Regions from separate parts of the Alicyclobacillus sp. SO9 genome, predicted to be linked through region 1. Evidence: riboswitches for the same ligand, from Rfam matches in the RefSeq annotation. Region 1 holds a riboswitch; the other holds the start of a gene.
The links. A riboswitch is a leader RNA that binds a small molecule or an ion and turns the genes downstream of it on or off. The one in region 1 is predicted to bind cyclic di-GMP.
Positions count from the first base shown of each region.

Region 2: another riboswitch for cyclic di-GMP. It lies ahead of GI364_RS01760 (chemotaxis protein CheX); the one in region 1 lies ahead of GI364_RS07060 (hypothetical protein).

Region 1 is NZ_CP066339.1:1,567,327-1,577,702, reverse strand. It holds gene GI364_RS07080 (IS110 family RNA-guided transposase) at 1-914, shown strand, start outside; gene hisG (ATP phosphoribosyltransferase) at 1,047-1,757, opposite strand; gene GI364_RS07070 (ATP phosphoribosyltransferase regulatory subunit) at 1,751-2,815, opposite strand; gene GI364_RS07065 (hypothetical protein) at 3,063-3,203, shown strand; gene GI364_RS07060 (hypothetical protein) at 3,305-3,778, opposite strand; cyclic di-GMP riboswitch class I at 3,954-4,038, opposite strand; gene ispG (flavodoxin-dependent (E)-4-hydroxy-3-methylbut-2-enyl-diphosphate synthase) at 4,141-5,247, opposite strand; gene GI364_RS07050 (class I fructose-bisphosphate aldolase) at 5,643-6,710, shown strand; gene GI364_RS07045 (YjzC family protein) at 6,905-7,099, shown strand; gene GI364_RS07040 (ornithine--oxo-acid transaminase) at 7,470-8,675, shown strand; gene cyoE (heme o synthase) at 9,494-10,376, opposite strand, start outside.
Region 2 is NZ_CP066339.1:404,736-415,111, forward strand. It holds gene GI364_RS01730 (transglycosylase domain-containing protein) at 1-259, shown strand, start outside; gene GI364_RS01735 (hypothetical protein) at 429-677, shown strand; gene GI364_RS01740 (hypothetical protein) at 721-1,245, shown strand; gene GI364_RS01745 (hypothetical protein) at 1,289-1,510, shown strand; gene GI364_RS01750 (alpha-amylase family glycosyl hydrolase) at 1,724-3,874, opposite strand; gene GI364_RS01755 (YcdB/YcdC domain-containing protein) at 4,002-4,907, opposite strand; cyclic di-GMP riboswitch class I at 5,211-5,297, shown strand; gene GI364_RS01760 (chemotaxis protein CheX) at 5,497-5,964, shown strand; gene GI364_RS01765 (response regulator) at 6,072-6,431, shown strand; gene GI364_RS01770 (chemotaxis protein CheA) at 6,434-8,779, shown strand; gene GI364_RS01775 (sigma-70 family RNA polymerase sigma factor) at 8,809-9,435, shown strand; gene GI364_RS01780 (hypothetical protein) at 9,525-9,728, shown strand.

The DNA of each region.
Region 1 (10,376 bases):
ACGATAGAGTAGATGCCTGGTTTATCGCAGCTAAGCTTCGGACAGGCCTTCTCCCGCATCCCTTTACCTGGAGCGAGCCGCTCATGGCGTTGCAGCGCTTGACGCGAGCCCGCTACCACCTGATGCAGGATCTGTCTAGAGAGAGCAACTTCCTCATGACGAACTTGTATCTCAAGTTCAGTGACTACAGCAGCACAGGTCCCTTTAAGAGAAACAAGCTCTCGGCAACTTCCATTGCTGTCATGGAGGAATTCGAATCCGTTGAGGAACTCTGTGAGATGCCCCTTGAGCGTCTCATTGAATTCCTTGTGGCACATGGCAAGAACCGATTCGAAAATCCTGAGGTCGTTGCTAAAGTGCTACAGAAGGCTGCTCGCTCCTCGTACCGGCTACCCCAGTCGATGTCGGACTCGGTCAATCTCGCAATGGCTTCTAGTATTCGCGTGATTCGAACGGTACAAGAGCAACTGAAGGCACTACGCAAAGGAATTGAGGACCACTTGGCGACGATCCCGCAAACCCTTGATTCCATTCCCGGTATCGGTCCCATTCTTGCTTCCGGCATTGTAGCTGAGCTGGATGTAAGCCAGTTTAAGAGCCACGCGGAAGCCGCTAAACACGCCGGGCTCGCTTGGACCGTTCACCAGTCCGGGAAATTCACAGCCAACCGAACTCGACTGATTCATTCTGGCAACCGCTACCTCAAGTACTACATGGTTGAAGCGGCAAACAGTGTCCGGGTGCACGACCCTGTTTTCGCCGAGTACTATGCCAAGAAGAGAGCGGAGCCAAAGGAATTTGCCGAGGGACGTACCCTTGCGCTTACAGCCCGGAAACTGATGCGAGTGGTCTTCTATCTGCTAAAGACCAACCGACTTTACACTCCGGAAGGAGGGGTCCGACAACGCGCATAAACTTACCGCGATCGACCTCTATCCACCAGTTCCTAGGTTTTTCACCATATTTTAAAAATCTAGGTAGGGTGGGCTTAGTTGAGTATTGCTAATTTTGGCACCACGTCCAACGTAGTAGCAATTCGACAAATATTATGTCACCTTAGGGCCTTGACATCGTACCGCTGCTCTTTCCACTTGAACTGCGGCTTCCAGTGACTTTGCGACAGACTCAATCTGCTGTCGCTTGAGGCGATAGCTGCCTCTGTTGGCAATCAACCTCGCGGAGCTCTCCCGTACGCGGTCAAATACTTCCAGGCCGTTGGCTGCCAGGGTCTTGCCTGTTTGGACGAGATCGAAGATTCTATCCGTGAGTCCAATGACGGCTGCCAATTCAATCGATCCGCTTAAAGGCACAATGTCGATAGCCACACCCTGACTCCGGAAGTACTGTTCAGCCAACTTCGGATACTTAGTTGCAATCCGGCGCGGGCGCTTGTCTCGCTCTTCCGGAGGCCCGGCAACGCAGAGAGCGCAGCGAGCTACTTCGAGATCGAGCAGCTCATAGATGTCACTGTCGGACTCAAGCAAAACATCCTTTCCCACAACACCCATATCCGCTACACCAAAATGCACATAGGTGGGAACGTCTGCGGGCTTAGCCAACAGGTAGCGAATGGTGTTTGCATCCGTATTCTCTGCTGTCCCATCCCTTGACAAAGCAGCGTGGGCTGATGCTGAGGACACCTCAAAGACCAGTGCTCGCGACTCGTCCACATCTTGAGGAATTGCAACGCCGGCCCTGTCCAACAACGGCCACAAATCATCTGCCGTTCTGCCCTTGGCTAATGCAATGGTTAACATTCGCCTTCCTCCCCCTTTGCCAGAGTGCTGCCGAAGGTTTGATGAGACATCACATTCAGGAGACCGTCGATTTCAAACGTAAATCCAATTGCAGGGGCCCGAGCGCCGAAGTGCTGCAACAATTCATCATAGCGTCCTCCCAGGGCAATGGGTGCTCCTGCTCCTTCTGCGAACACTTCAAACACAATTCCCGTGTAATAGGTCAAATCGCGACACAAAGTCAAATCAAAGGAAATTCCATCTCCGAATCCCAACCGGTCGATAGTTGCACCGAGTTGGGTTAAATGGTCCCATGCTTCCAGAGCCAGTTCTCCAGCAGATGAGCGGCGGAATGCTGCCTTGATATGACCAGGCAGTGACGCTCCGTTTCGCGGATTCAGTTCACTCAGCTGATTCAAGACATCCACATCGACCCCTGCATCCTCAGCTTTCTGACGAAACCCCACGTAGTTGCCTTCAGCCAGTTCCAGCAGCAAGTCTTCCACATCATCCTCCGACAAACCCGTAGCTCTGAGGTATGCAGGCGTGAAGGCAGCGTGGCCCACGACCAGTTGCCAGTTATGTAAGTTCAAGTGATGCAAAGCTTTCACTGCTGTCGTGAGCAGAGACACATCGGAATCCGTTCCGTCCTGACCCAACCACTCAACCCCGACTTGAGCAGATTCTGCTGCTCTCATCGTAGACCACGTAAATGGCACATTCTCCTGTGCTCGCCGGTACACCCGCTCAGCGTAACACCATTGGATATTGTTCTGACCGCTGGCAATCAAGGGAGCTGCCATACGAGCTACAGAAGGTGTGATATCCGGGCGGAGGGCCATGGCTCGGCCGCTTGTGTCAAATAATTGAACCCAATTTGACGTTTCCTCCTCAAGTCGGCCCCGCAAGAGTGTATCTACATACTCAAAAACACCGCAGGACACCATCTCAAATCCCTCTGCTTCAAAGAACTCCAGCAGTTTATTCTCTAACGAACGTTTTTGCCGAGCCTCGTCCGGATAAATGTCTTTCATTCCCAGGGGCCGTTCCGCCCAATTCGGGTATTGTTGTGAACCCATCGACTATTCACATCCAACTCAAAGTTTTTAAGATAAAGTTCATAAATTCGGCATGAAACCTCACCGCTCGGCGTCTGCCGAGTTTCACTTTAACGTACTACCACAGTAAAGCGCTTGTGGTCGATTGTATCGCCGCATTTCAGGCACGTCAACCGTTTGGTTCACATCCGCCCTTTCGGCCCCTTCCCTCCCCGCATAAACTTTAAGGTACTCTGGCGGAGAGCTGGTGTAACAAAAGATTGAAAGGATGGTTACTATGTATGGTGGCGGAGCATTTGGCGGCTACACCCAATGGGCAGTCGTGTTCCTAATCATCTTCGTGCTTTTCTTCCTGCTCGTACCAGGTTACGGCGGTTTAGGAGCAGCGGGCGGCGCAGCCGGCTACTAAATAACAAACAAGAAAAAGGAACTGCCAGACGCGCTTGTCGGCGTCTGGCAGTTCCTTGTATATGGACAGGTAGTCTCTGCAAGAATCAATCAAAGAATCCGTTAGCGTGACATAATCTCCCGTTCTGTGGCTACCATCTGACATATTGAAACCAACTGCCGAACATAGTTCTGGTATTTTTGCTTGGAACCTCCAGCATGGAGACTTGCACGGACAAAGATATCATTGGCAAGGTCTCTGTCGACGCGATAATTTTCTTGAATTCGAACAATCTCCGCATTTTCTCTCGCGAGCTTAAGGAACAACTGCGGGGCCAAGCGCAACGCCATGTTTTCGAGCAGATTGTGATAGTACTTGTTGTCTCTGGTGAACTGATACCTGCGCAATTGAGGGCTGAACGAGACATCCATGTTCATTGAAGGAAAATTGACCTGCTCCTCACCTTTTTTCAATTCCATCAGTACATCCGTTAAATGTCTGCGCAACTGCACGTATAGAATTGGCTTGTTATACAGCGGTGTTCCCTCGCTCACGAGCTGTTCTGTAACTTCTGTCAACGCTTCTCGGTGGTTCATCCTCCCAAACCCTCCATACATTCTTTTTTTCATCACTGCCTGGAATCACTGTTTCGTTCGTTCCAGCAGCGTCATGAGAACCGGACAGGTCTGTTGCCTTCTATGTAATCTCTGGTGTTTTTCAAACCAACAAAAGCACCCGCATTTCTACGGGTGCCAGAAAAGTGCAATACATAGTGGCAACCCGGCGATCATAGACATGCGTCCGTAGACCCGTAGCTTTGCGTCCCAGTGTTTCCACTGGTTTGCCATTATCACGACAAATTTTCAACTCTATCCACTATATTGCACAACTTGTAGTATTTTGTCAACAAATTAACTTCGCCGTCTAAACCACTTTCCCAGCCTGTCAGGGAGGCATACTACTGACCTTGACTCACCGGTTCATGAACAAATCCAGTCTTTGCGTACCGTTCAGCCATCTCATCAATTTCTGTCTTGAGCGCGTCTACCAGTTCTGCCTCAGGCACTTTACGAATTACTTTGCCTTTACGGAACAAGAGACCCTCTCCTCTGGCACCCGCAATACCAATATCTGCCTCCCGCGCTTCACCCGGACCGTTGACAGCGCAACCGAGCACAGACACTTTAATCGGAGCCTTCACCTTCTCCAAATACGCCTCAACTTCGTTGGCAACACTGATTAAGTCAATGTCAATCCGCCCGCATGTCGGGCACGACACCAACGTGGCCGCATTGGATATTAGTTGGTAGGTTTTTAGCAATTCGCGTCCAACCTTGATTTCTTCCACTGGATCGGCGCTTAGGGAAACGCGCATGGTGTTACCCAGTCCCATCGACAAAAGTGTTCCGAGGCCAGCAGAACTCTTAATTGTTCCGCTAAACAACGTGCCTGATTCCGTGATGCCTAAGTGCAGAGGGTAATTGAAATTCTCAGCAGCCAAACGATAAGCTTCGATGGCTAGCGGGACGTCCGAAGCCTTCATGGACACAATAATGTCATGAAAGTCTAGTTCCTCAAGAATGGAAATGTGGTGCAGAGCACTTTCCAACATACCCTGGGCCGTTGGATACCCGTATTTATCCAGAATATGTTTCTCCAGTGAACCAGAGTTGACACCGATACGAATCGGAATCCCTCGGTCTTTACATGCTTCCACCACAGCTTCAACTCGATCACGTTTGCCAATGTTCCCTGGATTGATCCGCACCTTGTCAATACCGTTTTCGATGGCCTTCAGTGCCAACCGGTAATCAAAATGAATGTCTGCGACCAGCGGAATGTGTATCTGGCGTTTAATGTCCTTAATCGCATCAGCCGCCTCCTGAGAGTTGACGGTGACCCGGACGATTTCACAGCCTGCCTCCTCCAGCCGATGAATTTCATTGACAGTCGCTTTGACATCCGCCGTTTTCGTGGTTGTCATACTTTGTAGAACGACTTTATCCTCGCCGCCGATAGTTAGGTCGCCGACGCGAACGGGTCGAGTATTTTTACGATGAAACATGCTTTCGCCTCCATAGCTTGGAAAGTATGTCCGAGCGTCTCTTCCTGTAGCTTCATGCAATAGTGGGTTGTCTTCGTCTGTCTTCAAAAATAATTTGCAAAGGACAAACCATTATTTTGACTCGATTTGAGTAAAACTTATCAAATCACCACCATTATACATGACATAGAACCAAACCGGACAGAAAATTAGCTGCGATACACCTGGACATGAAGCATGAAACATGCGGGCACAAAACATGGAGATGTAAAAATGCGGACCTCAATCGTGTGGGCGGAAAATTGACCCGCCTCAAGGAATTCCTATTTGTTCAGTGATTTGGTACAGTATCTGAGTAAGAGGAATATGAGACAGAATGCCTCGTAAAAAGTAAATCTGTGAGGAGTGTCACCGTAATGACGGATCAAATTATTTCCTACCTAGGCTCAGAAGCCGACTACCTTCTGAACCACACTTCTACCACTATTCCAAAAGAAACCATTACTTCTCCTTCCCCAGCCTATCTGGATGAAGTATTTGCACAGTCTGATCGAAGCAACCAAGTAATGCGCAGTATGCAGTCTTTACTCGGTACAGGTCGACTTGCAAATACAGGGTACGTTTCGATTCTCCCTGTTGACCAAGGCATTGAACATTCAGCCGGCGCATCCTTTGCGAAGAACCCAGCTTACTTTGACCCAGAGAACATTGTGAAGTTGGCCATCGAAGGCGGTTGCAACGGGGTTGCCTCTACATTTGGCGTTCTCGCTATGACATCACGGAAATACGCACATAAAATCCCGCACATTGTAAAAATCAACCACAACGAACTTTTAACCTATCCCAATCAGTTTGACCAAGTACCCTTCGGCAGCGTCCATGAGGCCTGGAACCTGGGTGCAGCAGGAATCGGCGCCACCATCTATTTTGGCTCACAAAATGCAACACGCCAATTGCAGGAAATCAGTGAAGCCTTCGAAGAGGCTCACGAGTTGGGTATGTTTACAATTCTCTGGACATACCTCCGTAATCCGGAATTCAAACAAGGCGGTACAGATTATCATACGGCTGCGGACCTGACCTCGCAAGCCAACCATTTAGGCGTCACGATTGAGGCAGACATCATTAAGCAGAAGCTGCCTACTACAAACGGCGGATACAAAGCATTGAATATGGAAGGAAGTAGTTATGGAAAAACGGACGATCGCATTTATACAGAATTAACGAGCGATCACCCGATTGACCTCGCTCGATACCAAGTTGCCAACTGCTACATGGGGAAAATTGGCCTGATTAACTCTGGCGGCGCCTCTGGGAACAACGACTTCGCAGATGCGACACGCACAGCTGTCATCAACAAACGTGCAGGCGGTATGGGACTCATCTCGGGCCGCAAAGCCTTCCAACGTCCTATGGACGAAGGTGTGAAGCTGTTGAACACCATTCAGGATGTCTACCTCAACAAAGACATCACGCTTGCATAGTCACTGCCGCCAAAGCTTTCTCGACTCGGCTTATGCCCCGCATCACTCACCGTGGTGCGGGACATTTTTATGGGAACTTCCAATGTCCGACTTGAAATGTATAGCGGTCGAAAATGGTTCTATACTAAATCACAAGTTTCCATCATGCAGCTACTGCAGTCACGCAGCTACTGCAGTTGAGGAGGATTTGGCGCATGGCACAACATCAACAGTTTGAGCCTGGTTGGAAAGCACCGAATGACGGTGATTACATTGAGGTCGGAGAACATCCTGACAGCGCAGGTATTCATGACCCGCAAACGGTACACCTGCGAAAAGGCGAGTCCTTCCCGCGCACGCGCAACGGCAACCGTAAGTGGGCCCGCGTAAAGCCGCATGACACCAAATAACAAAATTGAGAATGCACTTCAGTTACGCCGGCGGGGAGTTCCCACAGCCGGCCTAATTTGTGTCTGCTGCAATTCCCAATTAAGCTGTACAAGCCGGTGAGGATGCCGGTGTTGGTCCGACGGCGATTCCGGTGCTGGTTCCGGTGCTGATTTCGGTGTGAGCCCACCGCGATCCCAATGCCAATCATCCATGCGAACGTACGCCGCCGGCCAAAGCTGTGCATGTATGCATAGTTCGCCAAAGCGGACACGGGCACGGACACAGACCTGTGCCACAGCCCTTCGACAACATGTCATTTGATACTTCTATTCAGGTACATCATAATAGAACAGAGCAAGATGGCTTTGACTGACAAAGGAGGTTTTTTTTATGCCCGAAACAAAAATCAGTTCGCAAAACATCATTGAAACTACCGAACACTATGGCGCTCACAACTATCATCCTCTGCCGATTGTCATCAGTAAGGCAGAGGGTATTTGGGTCGAAGACCCAGAGGGTAATCGATACATGGACATGTTAAGTGCGTACTCTGCTTTAAACCAGGGGCACAGGCATCCAAAAGTCATTCAGGCTCTCAAAGACCAAGCGGATAAAGTGACTTTAACCTCTCGCGCGTTCCATAACGCCGAATTGGGCAAATTCTATGAAACCGTTGCGAAGATGACACAAAAAGAAATGGTTCTGCCGATGAACACCGGAGCCGAGGCGGTAGAAACAGCGATTAAAGCAGTCCGGCGTTGGGGCTCGGATGTAAAGGGAATTGAGGACGGTAAACAAGAAATCATCGTGTCCGCAGGGAATTTCCACGGCAGGACTGTGACGGCAGTTTCAATGTCGTCGCAACCGGAATACAAACGCGGATTCGGTCCGCTCACACCTGGCTTTAAGATCATTCCGTACGGTGATATCGATGCATTAAAAGAAGCGATGACGGAAAACACAGCCGCATTCCTCACAGAGCCCATCCAAGGTGAGGCAGGCATTATTATTCCCCCTGAAGGATTTCTCCGCGAAGCAGCAGAAATCTGCCGGCAAAACAATGTTCTTTTGGTTGCAGATGAAATTCAGACCGGGTTTGGACGGACAGGAAAGCTGTTCGCTTGTGAGTGGGAGAAGGTCGTCCCGGATATGTACATCATGGGTAAAGCAATGGGAGGCGGTGTCTTCCCCATTTCAGCAGTCGCGGCGAACAAGGACATTTTGGGTGTATTTGAACCTGGATCACACGGATCCACGTTCGGTGGAAACCCACTCGGCTGTGCAGTGGCAGTAGCTGCCCTGAACGTCATTAAAGACGAGAATTTAGTGGAGAAATCCAATGATCTGGGCGACTACTTTCAAGACCAGTTAAAGACTATCAATAATCCGCATATTAAGGACATCAGAGGTAAAGGGTTATTTATTGGAGTGGAATTGGATACGGCTGCACGACCATACTGCGAAGCTCTAAAAGAAAAGGGGCTCCTGTGTAAAGAAACCCACGAAAATGTGATTCGATTTGCACCGCCGCTGATTATTACGAAGGCTGAGCTGGACGATGCGGTTGGCCGTATCAAAAGTGTACTTGAAGCATAATCAACTTGCAGCTTCCACAAAAATGGCACGAGGTCAGACGACTTAACCGTAGACAAGAGATAGACGGGTACTCCGTCTATCTCTTCCTTATTGGGGACTTTTTGGACGGGTGTTAGGTGCCGCTGCATTCATGATGATGAAATAACGATCCGAAAAGCGCTTATCCACAGTGATGAGAGTGAACAGGCATAAATAGATGCCTGAGAGAAGCTTATTTCCACTTGAAATGAGGATCCGGGGTGGAAATGGAGGCATTAAGCATCCCTGAGGGGCTTATGCAAGCCGTATAGAGGCGAAAGGTTCCTATAAGCTCCTGCGGGATCGCTATTTTTCGCAGCAGTCCGTTCGCAGTCCGTTCGCAGTCCGTTCGCAGTCCGTTCGCAGTCCGTTCGCAGTCCGTTCGCAGTCCGTTCGCAGTCCGTTCGCAGTCCGTTCGCAGTCCGTTCGCAGTCCGTTCGCAGTCCGTTCCCGTTTGTTAATGATCCTTTTGCTCACTATCATGATACTCGCCAGCCGATAGTGATCGATTCTCTCACTATCACCCGCAGGCCGTCTACATTAGGGATCCCGTTGCTCCCTATCACCCACGTCCCACCCCGGCACTCCCCATATTAGTGTGCATTTATGACACTAATGTTTAGGACAGGGTCGCGCTAGTGATCATTGCGATCACAATCTCATTGCCCCTGCAATCGATAGTGATCTTTCGGATCACTATCAGCCTGCTGCTTCCCTCATCACTATCAGCCTGCTTCTCCGTCCGAATCCCTAAGCGGCCCATCGGTCATATCACTAACCGCCTCAGCTACAGACTTTAGTTACATTACGCCAATCACGAGTACAAGACACATGGTTGTGAGGTAAATCAATGAGTAGCGAAAGACTTTGTTCGCCCAAATCAAGTCGGTCTCGACTGTTTTACTGAATTGACCCTTAATGGCATGATACAAAAATCCCAGTCCGAGCGATCCTGCCAACACCAAGTACAAAAGCCCCTCCACGCGAAGGGCGTAGGGCAACAGAGATACAAAGAACATGGCAATCGTGTATTTCAAAACTTGAGATTTGGTTTGCGAAAATCCGACCACTACGGGAAGCAGCGGAATGCCTGCTTTGCGGTACTCCTCAGTTCGCTTCATCGCAAACGGAAGAAAATGAGGAATCTGCCACAGGAAGAAGATGAAGAAAATCGTGAGTCCAGCTAAATCCAGACGTCCTCCGTTTGCAGCCGTCCAACCAATCAACGGAGGAATGGCTCCAGGGATTCCACCAAGAACCGTGCTTAGCGTGGTCGTACGCTTCAACCAAACTGTATAAACATAGGCGTAGAATACGAGTCCAATAAATGCGCAAATCGCTGCGGTGACATTCGTCATTGTAATGAGAATAATCAATCCGACGATGCCGAGTGTGATTCCGAGCAGAAACGCAGGACGCGGACGAACTCTTCCAGCTACTAATGCACGTGCCTCAGTGCGTTTCATGCTCCCGTCGATATCCCGATCAATAAAGTTGTTCAGTGCTGCTCCTCCGGCTACAACAAGCCCTGTTCCAAGCAGAGTCCAGAGCAACACCCCCCACTCTGGGTGGCCCTGACTTGCAACCCAAAACCCTGCAAACGTCGACATCACATTTGCGAATGTAATACCAGTCTTTGTTATCGATACGTACGCTTTTACAACAGCTGCAGGATTTGCGTTT
Region 2 (10,376 bases), 1.2 Mb from region 1:
CAACCAGGGCAACAGCACAGATAACTCATCGGGTGCAGGCGCAGGAAATTCGGTCAACAACGGCAACGCCTCAGGGACTCCACAGAACCCGACGGGATCGGGAGTGTCGAATACGACCCCTGGGAGCAACGCCACTAACAACACTACCTCGGGCAGCAATACGGGAGGAAGCAGTACGGGGAGCAATAGTACGTCCGGCAGTAATGCGGGAGGGACCAGTACAGAAAGCACCAGTACGTCCGGCGGTAACCTAGGTTGAGAATGACGGCTTTGGGGGGCGAATTGTGAGACATGACAGTGTGCCTACTGTGGTGCGACACAGTGAGGCTGTCCCGAAGTAAAGGAAATAGAGTGGAGAAGTGAGTAGTGAGTGGGGTGCAGGTGAGTAGCGCGGGCCCGGCGCTGGTAATGGAGTGGAGGATAAGCGTTTGAGAAACGCTTATCTTCAACATTTGGGGGTTGAAGGAGCGAATAGAGATCCGAGAGGAGCTTATCGGCGGTCCAGGGGTGCGAAAGAGGGGTGTTGGAGCCGGATAAGCATTCGAGAAGAGATTAATCTGGCGAATTTCGGTGCAAATGGTGAAATAGCGATCCGGGAGGAGCCTATCGGCGGCTGGGCTGAGGCTGAGGCTGAGGCTGGACTGCGGCTGGAGCGGCGAGTGCGGGGGTGCAGGTGAGTGGCGCGGGCCCGGCGCTGGTAATGGAGTGGAGGATAAGCGTTTGAGAAACGCTTATCTTCAACATTTGGGGGTTGAAGGAGCGAATAGCGATCCGAGAAGAGCTTATCGACGGTCCAGGGGTGCGGAAGAGGGGTGTTGGGGCCGGATAAGCATTCGAGAAGAGCTTAATTTGGCGAATTTCGGTGCAAATGGTGAAATAGCGATCCGGGAGGAGCTTATCGGCGGCTGGACTGCGGCTGGAGCGGCGAGTGCGGGGGTGCAGGTGAGTGGCGCGGGCGTAGGTGAGTGGCGCGGGCCCGGCGCTGGTAATGGAGTGGAGGATAAGCGTTTGAGAAACGCTTATCTTCAACATTTGGGGGTTGAAGGAGCGAATAGCGATCCGAGAAGAGCTTATCGACGGTCCAGGGGTGCGGAAGAGGGGTGTTGGGGCCGGATAAGCATTCGAGAAGAGCTTAATTTGGCGAATTTCGGTGCAAATGGTGAAATAGCGATCCGGGAGGAGCTTATCTGCGGCTGGGCAGAGGCTGGGCTGCGCCCGGAGCGGCGAGTGCGGGGGTGCAGGTGAGTAGCGCGGGCCCGGCGCTGGTAATGGAGTGGAGGATAAGCGTTTGAGAAACGCTTATCTTCAACATTTGGGGGTTGAAGGAGGGAATAGCGATCCGAGAAGAGCTTATCGGCGGTCCGTGGGTGCGGAAGAGGGGTGTTGGGGCCGGATAAGCATTCGAGAGGAGCTTAATTCGGCGAATTTCGGTGCAAATGGTGAAATAGCGATCCGAGAAGAGCTTATCGGCGGTCCAGGGGTGCGAAAGAGGGGTGTTGGAGCCGGATAAGCATTCGAGAAGAGCTTAATTTGGCGAATTTCGGTGCAAATGGTGAAATAGCGATCCGAGAGGAGCTTATCGGCGGCTGGGCTGAGGTTGGGCTGCGGCTGGGCAGAGGCTGGGCAGAGGCTGGGCTGCGCCCCGAGCGCCCCGAGCGGCCGGGCAGCGCCGAACGGCCCCGGGCAACCGGATCGGCCCGGGCGTCCAAAGCACTCTGGCACTCTAGTACTGCCAGTTGACAGTGACATCGCTTTCCGTGCTTGTCGGGGTGGTATAGGTATGGTTCGATCCGTTTTCCCACACGACACTTCCGCCGGCCTGCAAGTCGAAGAACTTAAATTGAAGATTTGTGTTGGCGGGAACACTGGCCATGGAGAACCAAGTTGGATTGTTGGGATCGAGCAAGGGTCCCCACGCTGAGGTGGTGGTGTTCGTTCCAAGGCCTGTATTTGTACTCCAGTTGCCAAGCTCGGGCGTGTTTCCGCTGAGGTAAATGTTGTCGCCATAGCTGGTTGGGTAAGCGTTGGTGACTTTAAAGTTTACGGGTACCTGTTTGCCGCTGAGTACACTGAAGACAATGCCGTTTGATGTCCCGGAACTGGTAACTACAGATATGTTCTGGTTGCCTGGCGTGACGCTGGGCACTTTTACCTGGATGGACGTATTGCTCCAAGACACTACTTGGGCAGGAGTGCTGCCGAAGTTGACGGTGCCTTGAGTCGAGCCAAACCCATCGCCGGCGATTGTGATGGTGTTGCCTGCTTGGCCGTTGACGGGATCGACATTGCCAACTTCAGGTTTGGAAGGTGCAGACGTGTATGACCATACGGCAGCTTGGTTCGGCCCGAGGGTGAAGGCATTGGCAGGGTTGTTGCCGCTTGAACCACTGTTGACGGTCAGACTTTGGCCGCCCATCAGTCCGCCGAGAACGTCCTGGTACGTACCGCTTGGCAGGGCTGTATCCAGTCCGGTGATATTGTAGGAGGTTGTGGTGCTCTTGTTGACGGCTGTCAGAACAACGGAATTATAAAACTTTCGTTCGTAAACGTAGACATCGTTATTCATCCACCTTTGCGTACTTGTGCCAAAGCGCAAAGCTGGATTCTGTTTGCGCAGGTTGGACAAATCCTGCGTGATTTTGTAGGGAGTCGTGGTCTCGCTCCAACTGTTCATCATGGGGCGGTTGTACGGGTCTCCACCGCCGTTGGTGTCATTGTGGAGGTATTGTTCGTCTCCATAGTAGATGTCCGGAATTCCTTGCGCGTTTAACTCAAAGACGAGCGCGTCGTTGAAGAGGTTTTTGTTGTTGTTCACACTGAGAAAGCGCGGTTCGTCGTGGCTGTCGAAGAAATTGACTAATTGGTTTGGATACGTGAATTCCGTTGCATCCTGGTTGATGGCGTCATTTAGTTGGCTCATGTTGGCGTTGTTGGCAAAGACGCTGCGAATCGCATTATTCAAGTTGAAGTTCAATAGGGAAATTCCAGTCGTGTTTGCAAATTTCACTTCTTCCGGCCACAAGGTCGCACTGGAGTCGTCGGCCCATTCGCCAAAAATAAATGTGTTGTGATTGGTGTATACGTGGTTGGCGAAGGTTTTCAGCCAGCCTGCAGGCATGTGTTTGACTGCATCCAAACGAATGCCGTCTACGCCATGACTCATCCACGTGTCAATCGCTGACTTGAGGTACTGGTCGACATTAGGATTCCCTTGAGACAAATCGGCCAAGTCAAACAGGTTCTTGTACTCTACGTCGTAAAGGTTGTTGTAATTCGAAATACTTCCGTTGTGATGAAAATATCCATTGGGGTCATTTTGGTAATCAGCGAGTTTTGTTCCGTTATCGTAGAGTGCGCCATATGCACCGGTATCGTTGGGATTCGTATGGTTGGGTGCGTAATCGATAATGACCTTGATGCCGTACGAATGTGCTGTCTTAACAAGGTTGTCGAAGGCACTCCAGTCTCCGAAATGGGGCTCTGGTACCATAAAATCCATACCCCAGTAGCCGTGGTATCCTGCTTCATCCACGCCGTTGTAGACAGCCGGTACATTAATGTTTTGATACGGGGGTGAAATCCATATGGCGCCTACGCCCATGTTCGCGAGGTAAGGAATTTTGTCTGCAATACCTTGCCAGTCTCCTCCCCAATAGAGCTTCCAGTTGCTGTGATTGGCACTGAACAGATTGGGGCTCGATGATGGATTATCATTGCTTGTATTCCCGTCATAGAAGCGATCGGTGACAACTTGGTAAATCACTTTGCCTGTGTAGTCTGATGCATACGCAGGCGTTACGGAAAGTGAGACAGCAACCACTGAGAAGAGCAGTGAACTTCCCAAAAGCTTGCCGAGTTTTCCTTTCATTTTCATTTCATTTCTGACCCCTTCCAGATCAAAAATACCCCCTAAATTGACTGGAACTGACCAGTCAGTTACGGGGTTGTTGTGCAAAGTCTCCACAATGCATGGCCCTTAAGTTGTTGTATTCTGTACATTCCTACGCTGCCGGATTTGGATTTTCGTGACCTAAATTCCTCCGGCCAAACTTGACTCCCGCCCCAAACAGGGCACTGGCCAGGAGCACCGATGCAACACCCACTGTCGTCCACTTGAACCAGGCCTGCTTGTAGATTGGGATGTGTACAGCTACGGATGACTGCTTGCTGTTTGGCGGTGTCACCAGCGTTCCGTTTTTGGCGTAGAGAGCTACCTGTCCGCCTTTGGTCTGAACGAGATCGAGTAATTGAGGAGTCTTTTTCCACGGCACCATGTAGTAAAACAAGGTTACGTGCGGACTGGAAGTCAGGTAATTGTCAGCGTGATTGATGATGTTTTGCTGTGACAGTACGCCTTTCTTCTCCGGGAACGCCACGCTGTTTGACCAGGTACGACTGTACGATCCGATGGATCCGTTTTTATTGACGGCTACCTTGAAACCGTTGGCCGGAAACGGGATGCCGTTGGCAACTCTGGTAAAACTCACAGTAAATTGGGCACCTTTTAAAACATTTGGATGCAAAGGGTCCAATTTTACGAGTTTGGAATGAGACGGATCCAGTTGTTGAATCAGTTTCCGGGCAATGGCCACAGCCTGTTTGTTCGTGGTTTTTCCTTTGGCAGAGGCCGCAGTAGCGATGGAAGAGAACCGCTCAACTGTTCCGGACATAGACACAAGTGCAGTGGAACCGTTTGCATATAAAATGTTCCATTCCGGCAGCTTTTGTTGATTGGAGATCTTTGTGGCTTTCTCAACAGATCCAGGGTGAAATGCGTTGGAAACTATGTTTTCCGCTTGTTGTTTAGAAATTTGAGATGCAGCCTGAGATGTGCAAACGCTTGCATTAACTGCCGCAAAAAAACCGAGGATGGAGAACAGAGCCCAAAACTTCGCCTTTAACCGCAATATGTTCACCTCTTTTCATTTTAAGTTCAAAGTAAAGTTGAAAAATGAAGTTGAAAAATTGAATGCAAGAAGTCGATGGATTGTCTTGTGAGACGTTCAGTCGATGACGCAGAAGTTTAAGACAAACATTTGACTCTTGTAACATCACTACCATAAAACAAGTCGTTTGTAAATAGGTCTGCGTTTGAAGAGGTTTGTGCTCAAACGGTGAAAACTGAACGGATCCCCTTTTAAAATAGGTCTTGATAAATGATTTTAGTTGACAAAATTCGATAAATCATGCAGGATAATAGAGATAAAATTTCAGAAAAACGGCATACCAATGGAAACATTGGGGCGCAAAGCTACGGGGCTAAGGGACTTTTGTACTATGCCGGCCGAGTTGCCTGAGTATATTTACTCTAAAGATGCGCCTGTGTTTGAGGCGCTATTTTTTATATCCAAATCCTTGGGAGATGAATACAGGGCAACTGCTGATAGACTACGTCGTACATAGCACTCATACGAATTTAATGCTCAGCTTCCCAGCGTAGTCATTATCGTGACAAGACAATTCATTCTACTCGCAGCACGAGGGAGGCATATAGAAATGGGCGGAAATTCGGCCTTATCGTCGGTAGTGACGGAGATTTTAAACAGCACATTGGACGCAGTGACCACAGTCATTTCATCACCAGTCAATCTTGGAGCTCCAGAATTACTGAAAAATGCTATTCACCAACCGGAAATGGGCGTCTTAATTGGCATTGCAGGTGACTACCCAAGCCGGCTCATCATTGAAGCGAAACGGGATGTCTACTCCACACTGGCCGCTTCGATGTACGGAATGGCTCTAGAGGGAGAGATGCTGGAGTCATTCGTAGGAGAAATAGGAAACATGGTTGGCGGAAACATGTGTACCAACATGTCAGAACGAGGAATGCTGCTGGAGGTAACGCCGCCTACGGTTTTGGTCGGGCAAACCAAATTGAGCGGGTTTCATACAGCCTTGTCAGTGGCGGGAACGGTAGAGAGTGTGGGTGACATGAGAATTAGCCTGCTCATTACAGAAGGTTGACGAGTTGGTATCTATATACAAACGCCTGCTTCGCATTGTGCGAGTCAACCAGCGGCGACAATGATAGATGGGGTAACAGAATAATTTTGTTCAGGGGGTAATGGGTGATGGCCAATGTATTAATTGTAGACGATGCAGCCTTTATGCGGATGATGATGAAAAACATGTTGGAGAAAAATGGATTCACCGTTGTGGGTGAAGCAGCCAACGGAAATGAAGCGCTTGAGCAGTTCAAGGCACTTAATCCGGACATTGTCACATTGGATATAACTATGCCGGAAAAGGACGGCCTGACGGCGCTCAAGGAAATTCGACAACTGGATCCGAATTCCAAGATTATTATGGCATCTGCCATGGGTCAGCAAAACATGGTGATTGAAGCGGTTCAAGCGGGCGCAGTTGACTTCGTCGTGAAGCCCTTCGAAGAATCCAGAGTTGTCGAAGCCTTGAAGAAGGTTGTGGGCTAAACATGAGCAGTGAATATCTTTCCATGTTCATTGATGAAACCAGGGAAAACTTGCAGTCGTGGTCCGACGGCATCCTGGAGATGGAACAATCACAGGACGATGCGCAAGTACCAACTATCTTCCGGGCGGCTCATACCATCAAAGGTATGGCTATGACCATGGGATTTCAGCGCATGGGGGAGATTACACATCGGGCAGAGAACCTCCTTGACGGCATTCGACAAGGGAGTGTCGAGCTTTCTACGGATGTTGTGAATGTGTTGCTGCAGTCACTCGATGTCCTTGAACAACTGCTTGACGGGATTGAAGAAACACAAGTTGAACCAGAGACAGATGTCCGGGAATTGGTGCAGGCGGTTGAGCGGCTCGCCAATGGACAAACACAGGCTCCGAAGGAAGTCTCTGCAACAGCGGAACGTCAAGTGCAGGAGATATCAGTGGACACATCTGGTACCGCGTCCGCGCAGCTTCAGGACTCAATTGAGTCCATTGCACGGAAGGCCATCGAAAAAGGCTACCAAGTCTATGACATCACCATTGGGTTTGCAACAGAGTGTATCATGCCAATGGCAAGATGGGCTCAGGTGTTGCAAGGCCTCAATCAAGATGAGCTGTTGTCCACCAATCCTGATGCTGCAGTACTTGAAACAGGAGAACATACAGGAGATATTTCGTTTGTTCTGGCAACCAAGGATGATATTGAAGCCATTGGTAAGCGTGTTTCATCAGTAACTGAAGTGGAGATTCGGGTTTTACAACAGTGGACTGGACAAGCTGGTCTGACAAGTGATCAAGGCAGCCTGTTACCCCAGGAAAAACTCTCTAATGAAGACCACATCCTGACTGCTGTGGAGGCAGCGTTGTCCCAGCAAAAAAACGTGTATGAAGCAGGGGTTCGGTTGTACCCGGATACAGCCATGAAGAGCGCTCGTTTGTACATGTTGTTCGAAGCTGTCGGCGGACAGGATAGACTCCTATACACTTCTCCTTCGATGGCCGACATTGACAATGAAAAACTAGACACTGATGTGTTGTTCATTATGTGGTCGGACAAGACGGAAGAAGCCGTTCGTGCCATGCTTGAATCTGTTTCCAGTGTTGCAGAAGTTGCGGTTCGGAACTGGACGGCAGACAGCACTACTGTCGCTGAAGGCACGGCTGACGCGGCCAAGCAGAAAAGTGAAGGGGCTTCTTCGTCAAAATCGAAGCGGAAAGCCTCAAGTACAGTTCGTGTGGATACCGAAAAACTGGACGTATTAATGAACTTATTTTCAGAATTGGTCATTGACAAAACCAGGTTACAAAAGATTGAACAGGATTTGGGCCACACGGAACTGGGCGAGACCGTGGCGCACATGAGCCGCATCTCTAATGAACTTCAAGAAATTGTCATGAGTATCCGTATGGTCCCCGTCAGTACCGTCTTCCACCGTTTTCCCAGAATGGTTCGCGATACATCACAGAAACTGGACAAGCAAGTCTCTTTTGAAATGACAGGTGAGGAGACAGAACTGGACAGAACTGTTGTTGAAGAAATCGGCGATCCCATTATGCATATGCTTCGCAATGCGCTCGATCACGGTTTAGAATCCTCACAGGACCGCATATCCGCCGGTAAGCCTGTCCAAGGCCACATTTTCCTTCGCGCTTATTCTTCAGGAAACTCCGTGTTTATTGAAGTTGAGGATGACGGCGGCGGCATCAACAGAGATGCAGTTTTGTCACGTGCCATAGAGCGGGGCATCGTTGAGGACGGGAGAGCAATGAGCGATGAGCAAGTCTATCAACTCTTGTTCGCTTCTGGTTTCTCCACAGCGGAGACTGTGACAGACTTGTCTGGCCGCGGTGTTGGCCTGGATGTCGTGAAGTCAAAGATTGAGTCGTTGGGCGGACGCATTGAGATTCAAAGCGAACTGGGAAAAGGAAGCAAGTTCATTATTCAACTCCCTATGACTCTGGCAATCATGCAAGGCCTCATGGTGTCCGTCGGCGGCTCCCCATACCTTCTGCCGCTTAGCAGCGTGTCTGAAGTTGAAGCGGATGTGTCGGTACAGACCGTGAGCGGACAAGAAGTGTTTAAGTGGCGAGACGAAGTCGTTCCCTTGGTTCGAGTCAACTCTGCTTTTGGCATGGATAGCGGGAAGGACCAGTACACCATTGTTGTACACAAAGGAAATCGTAAACTCGGCTTGGCAGTGGACGATGTGTTAGGTCAATCTGAAGTTGTTCTGAAGCCGCTTGGATCTCGGTTGCGAGAAGTACAGTGGTTCTCCGGCGGTACGATTCTGGGCGACGGAACCGTTGCACTCATCATGGATCCGAACTCCTTCTTTGAGAACGCAGTATAAAGAAAAATGTAATGTAGCGGGTGATGAAGATGTATATAGACGAGAAGGCGATATCGGCTAAGACCAACGACCAAGACCTACAGTATGTTATTAAAACAATGGAGTCTGAGCTCGACTGGCTTGTCAACAAGTTCATCAGGCAGTGGCCTGTGGAACGCGATGAGATTAAGCAGTGGCTCCGGATTGAAATTTGGCACGCCGTGAAAAAGTTTGAGCCAAACAAACTCTCCTTTCCGGCGTATTGTCGGTTTGTAGCCTCAAACCATATTAAGGCTCGTATCCGTCGTTACATGTACAGCAAGAAATCCTACGCCAATAGAACGGCAATTCGGCTGGATACAGAAGAAGAGGAAGGTACCTTCGAGTGGGTCCTGACTGAGTTGCCGAAAGCGGGATCGGCTGAAAGTGGTTTTCTGCGCCGCACCGCACTCTCCTCCGTGCAACAATACTTAATGAACGGAGATTTCACCACTCTGGAGCGCGATTGCTTGAAGCTATTCTATATCCATGGATACACCTACGAAGAAATACAGAAAATTCTCAAACTGCAAAGTAAAAAATCCATCGATAATGCTTTGAGAAGAGGAAAAAAGAAGATTAAGTGTAAACCGGAAATGTATAACACCTATCAGGAACTTCAGGTCCTGCCAAACTGACTGCCAGCCGAACTATGGGGCGGCCATAGGATGTTAGGTTAGGTTACGTTCAGAAGGATGGAAGTTCGGAAGGATGGAAGTTCGGAAGGATGGAAGTTCGGAAGGATGGAAGTTCGGAAGGATGGAAGTTCGGAAGGATGGAAGTTCGGAAGGATGGAAGTTCGGAAGGATGGAAGTTCGGAAGGATGGAAGTTCGGAAGGATGGAAGTTCGGAAGGATGGAAGTTCGGAAGGATGGAAGTTCGGAAGGATGGAAGTTCGGAAGGATGGAAGCAGGCTGGCGGAGTTGTTTGACCGAATTAGTCTTTATTTTCGCATGATTCCGCTTTATTTCTCCTTTTGTGTACCTTTTGTTCCTAATTGAGTCGCGAAGAGGGTGCGTCTGACGCAGGCACCCGAACAGTTGCAGGCGGTCAGATTCATCGAGTCTGTTTTTGTCACATTCACATTTGCTTAGTGATCCTTTTGATCCCTATCACAATATCCGCTAACTGATAGTGATCGATTCGATCCCTATGGCCAATGGCCGATTTAGAATAGGGATCCCGATGCTCCCTATTATCCACGCTGCATTTTGACGCTACCCAGATTAGTGCGCATTTATGACACTAAAGTTTTCGGCAAGTGGCATTAGGGATCATTGCGATCACAATTGCATCGCGGCTTGGAGGATTAGTGATCTTTTCAGGCACTAACGGCCTTGCAGGCAAGGCGCGTAGGCGAGGCCGGCAGGCAAGGGGCGCGGCGGGATTCCCGGGATCGCCTGGGCCGCCGGGAGCCAGCGTGATCGAAGGAAAAAATAAGCGGACGAATTGCCTTTATTAACTGTAGTCGCTACAGTTTCGCTGAATACCGAATGATACGATTGAATAAGTGGGTTTGATTGTGATTGGCTTTTTCTCTGCACGCCCAGAACTAGAGGACATTGGCATAGGTGTGAGA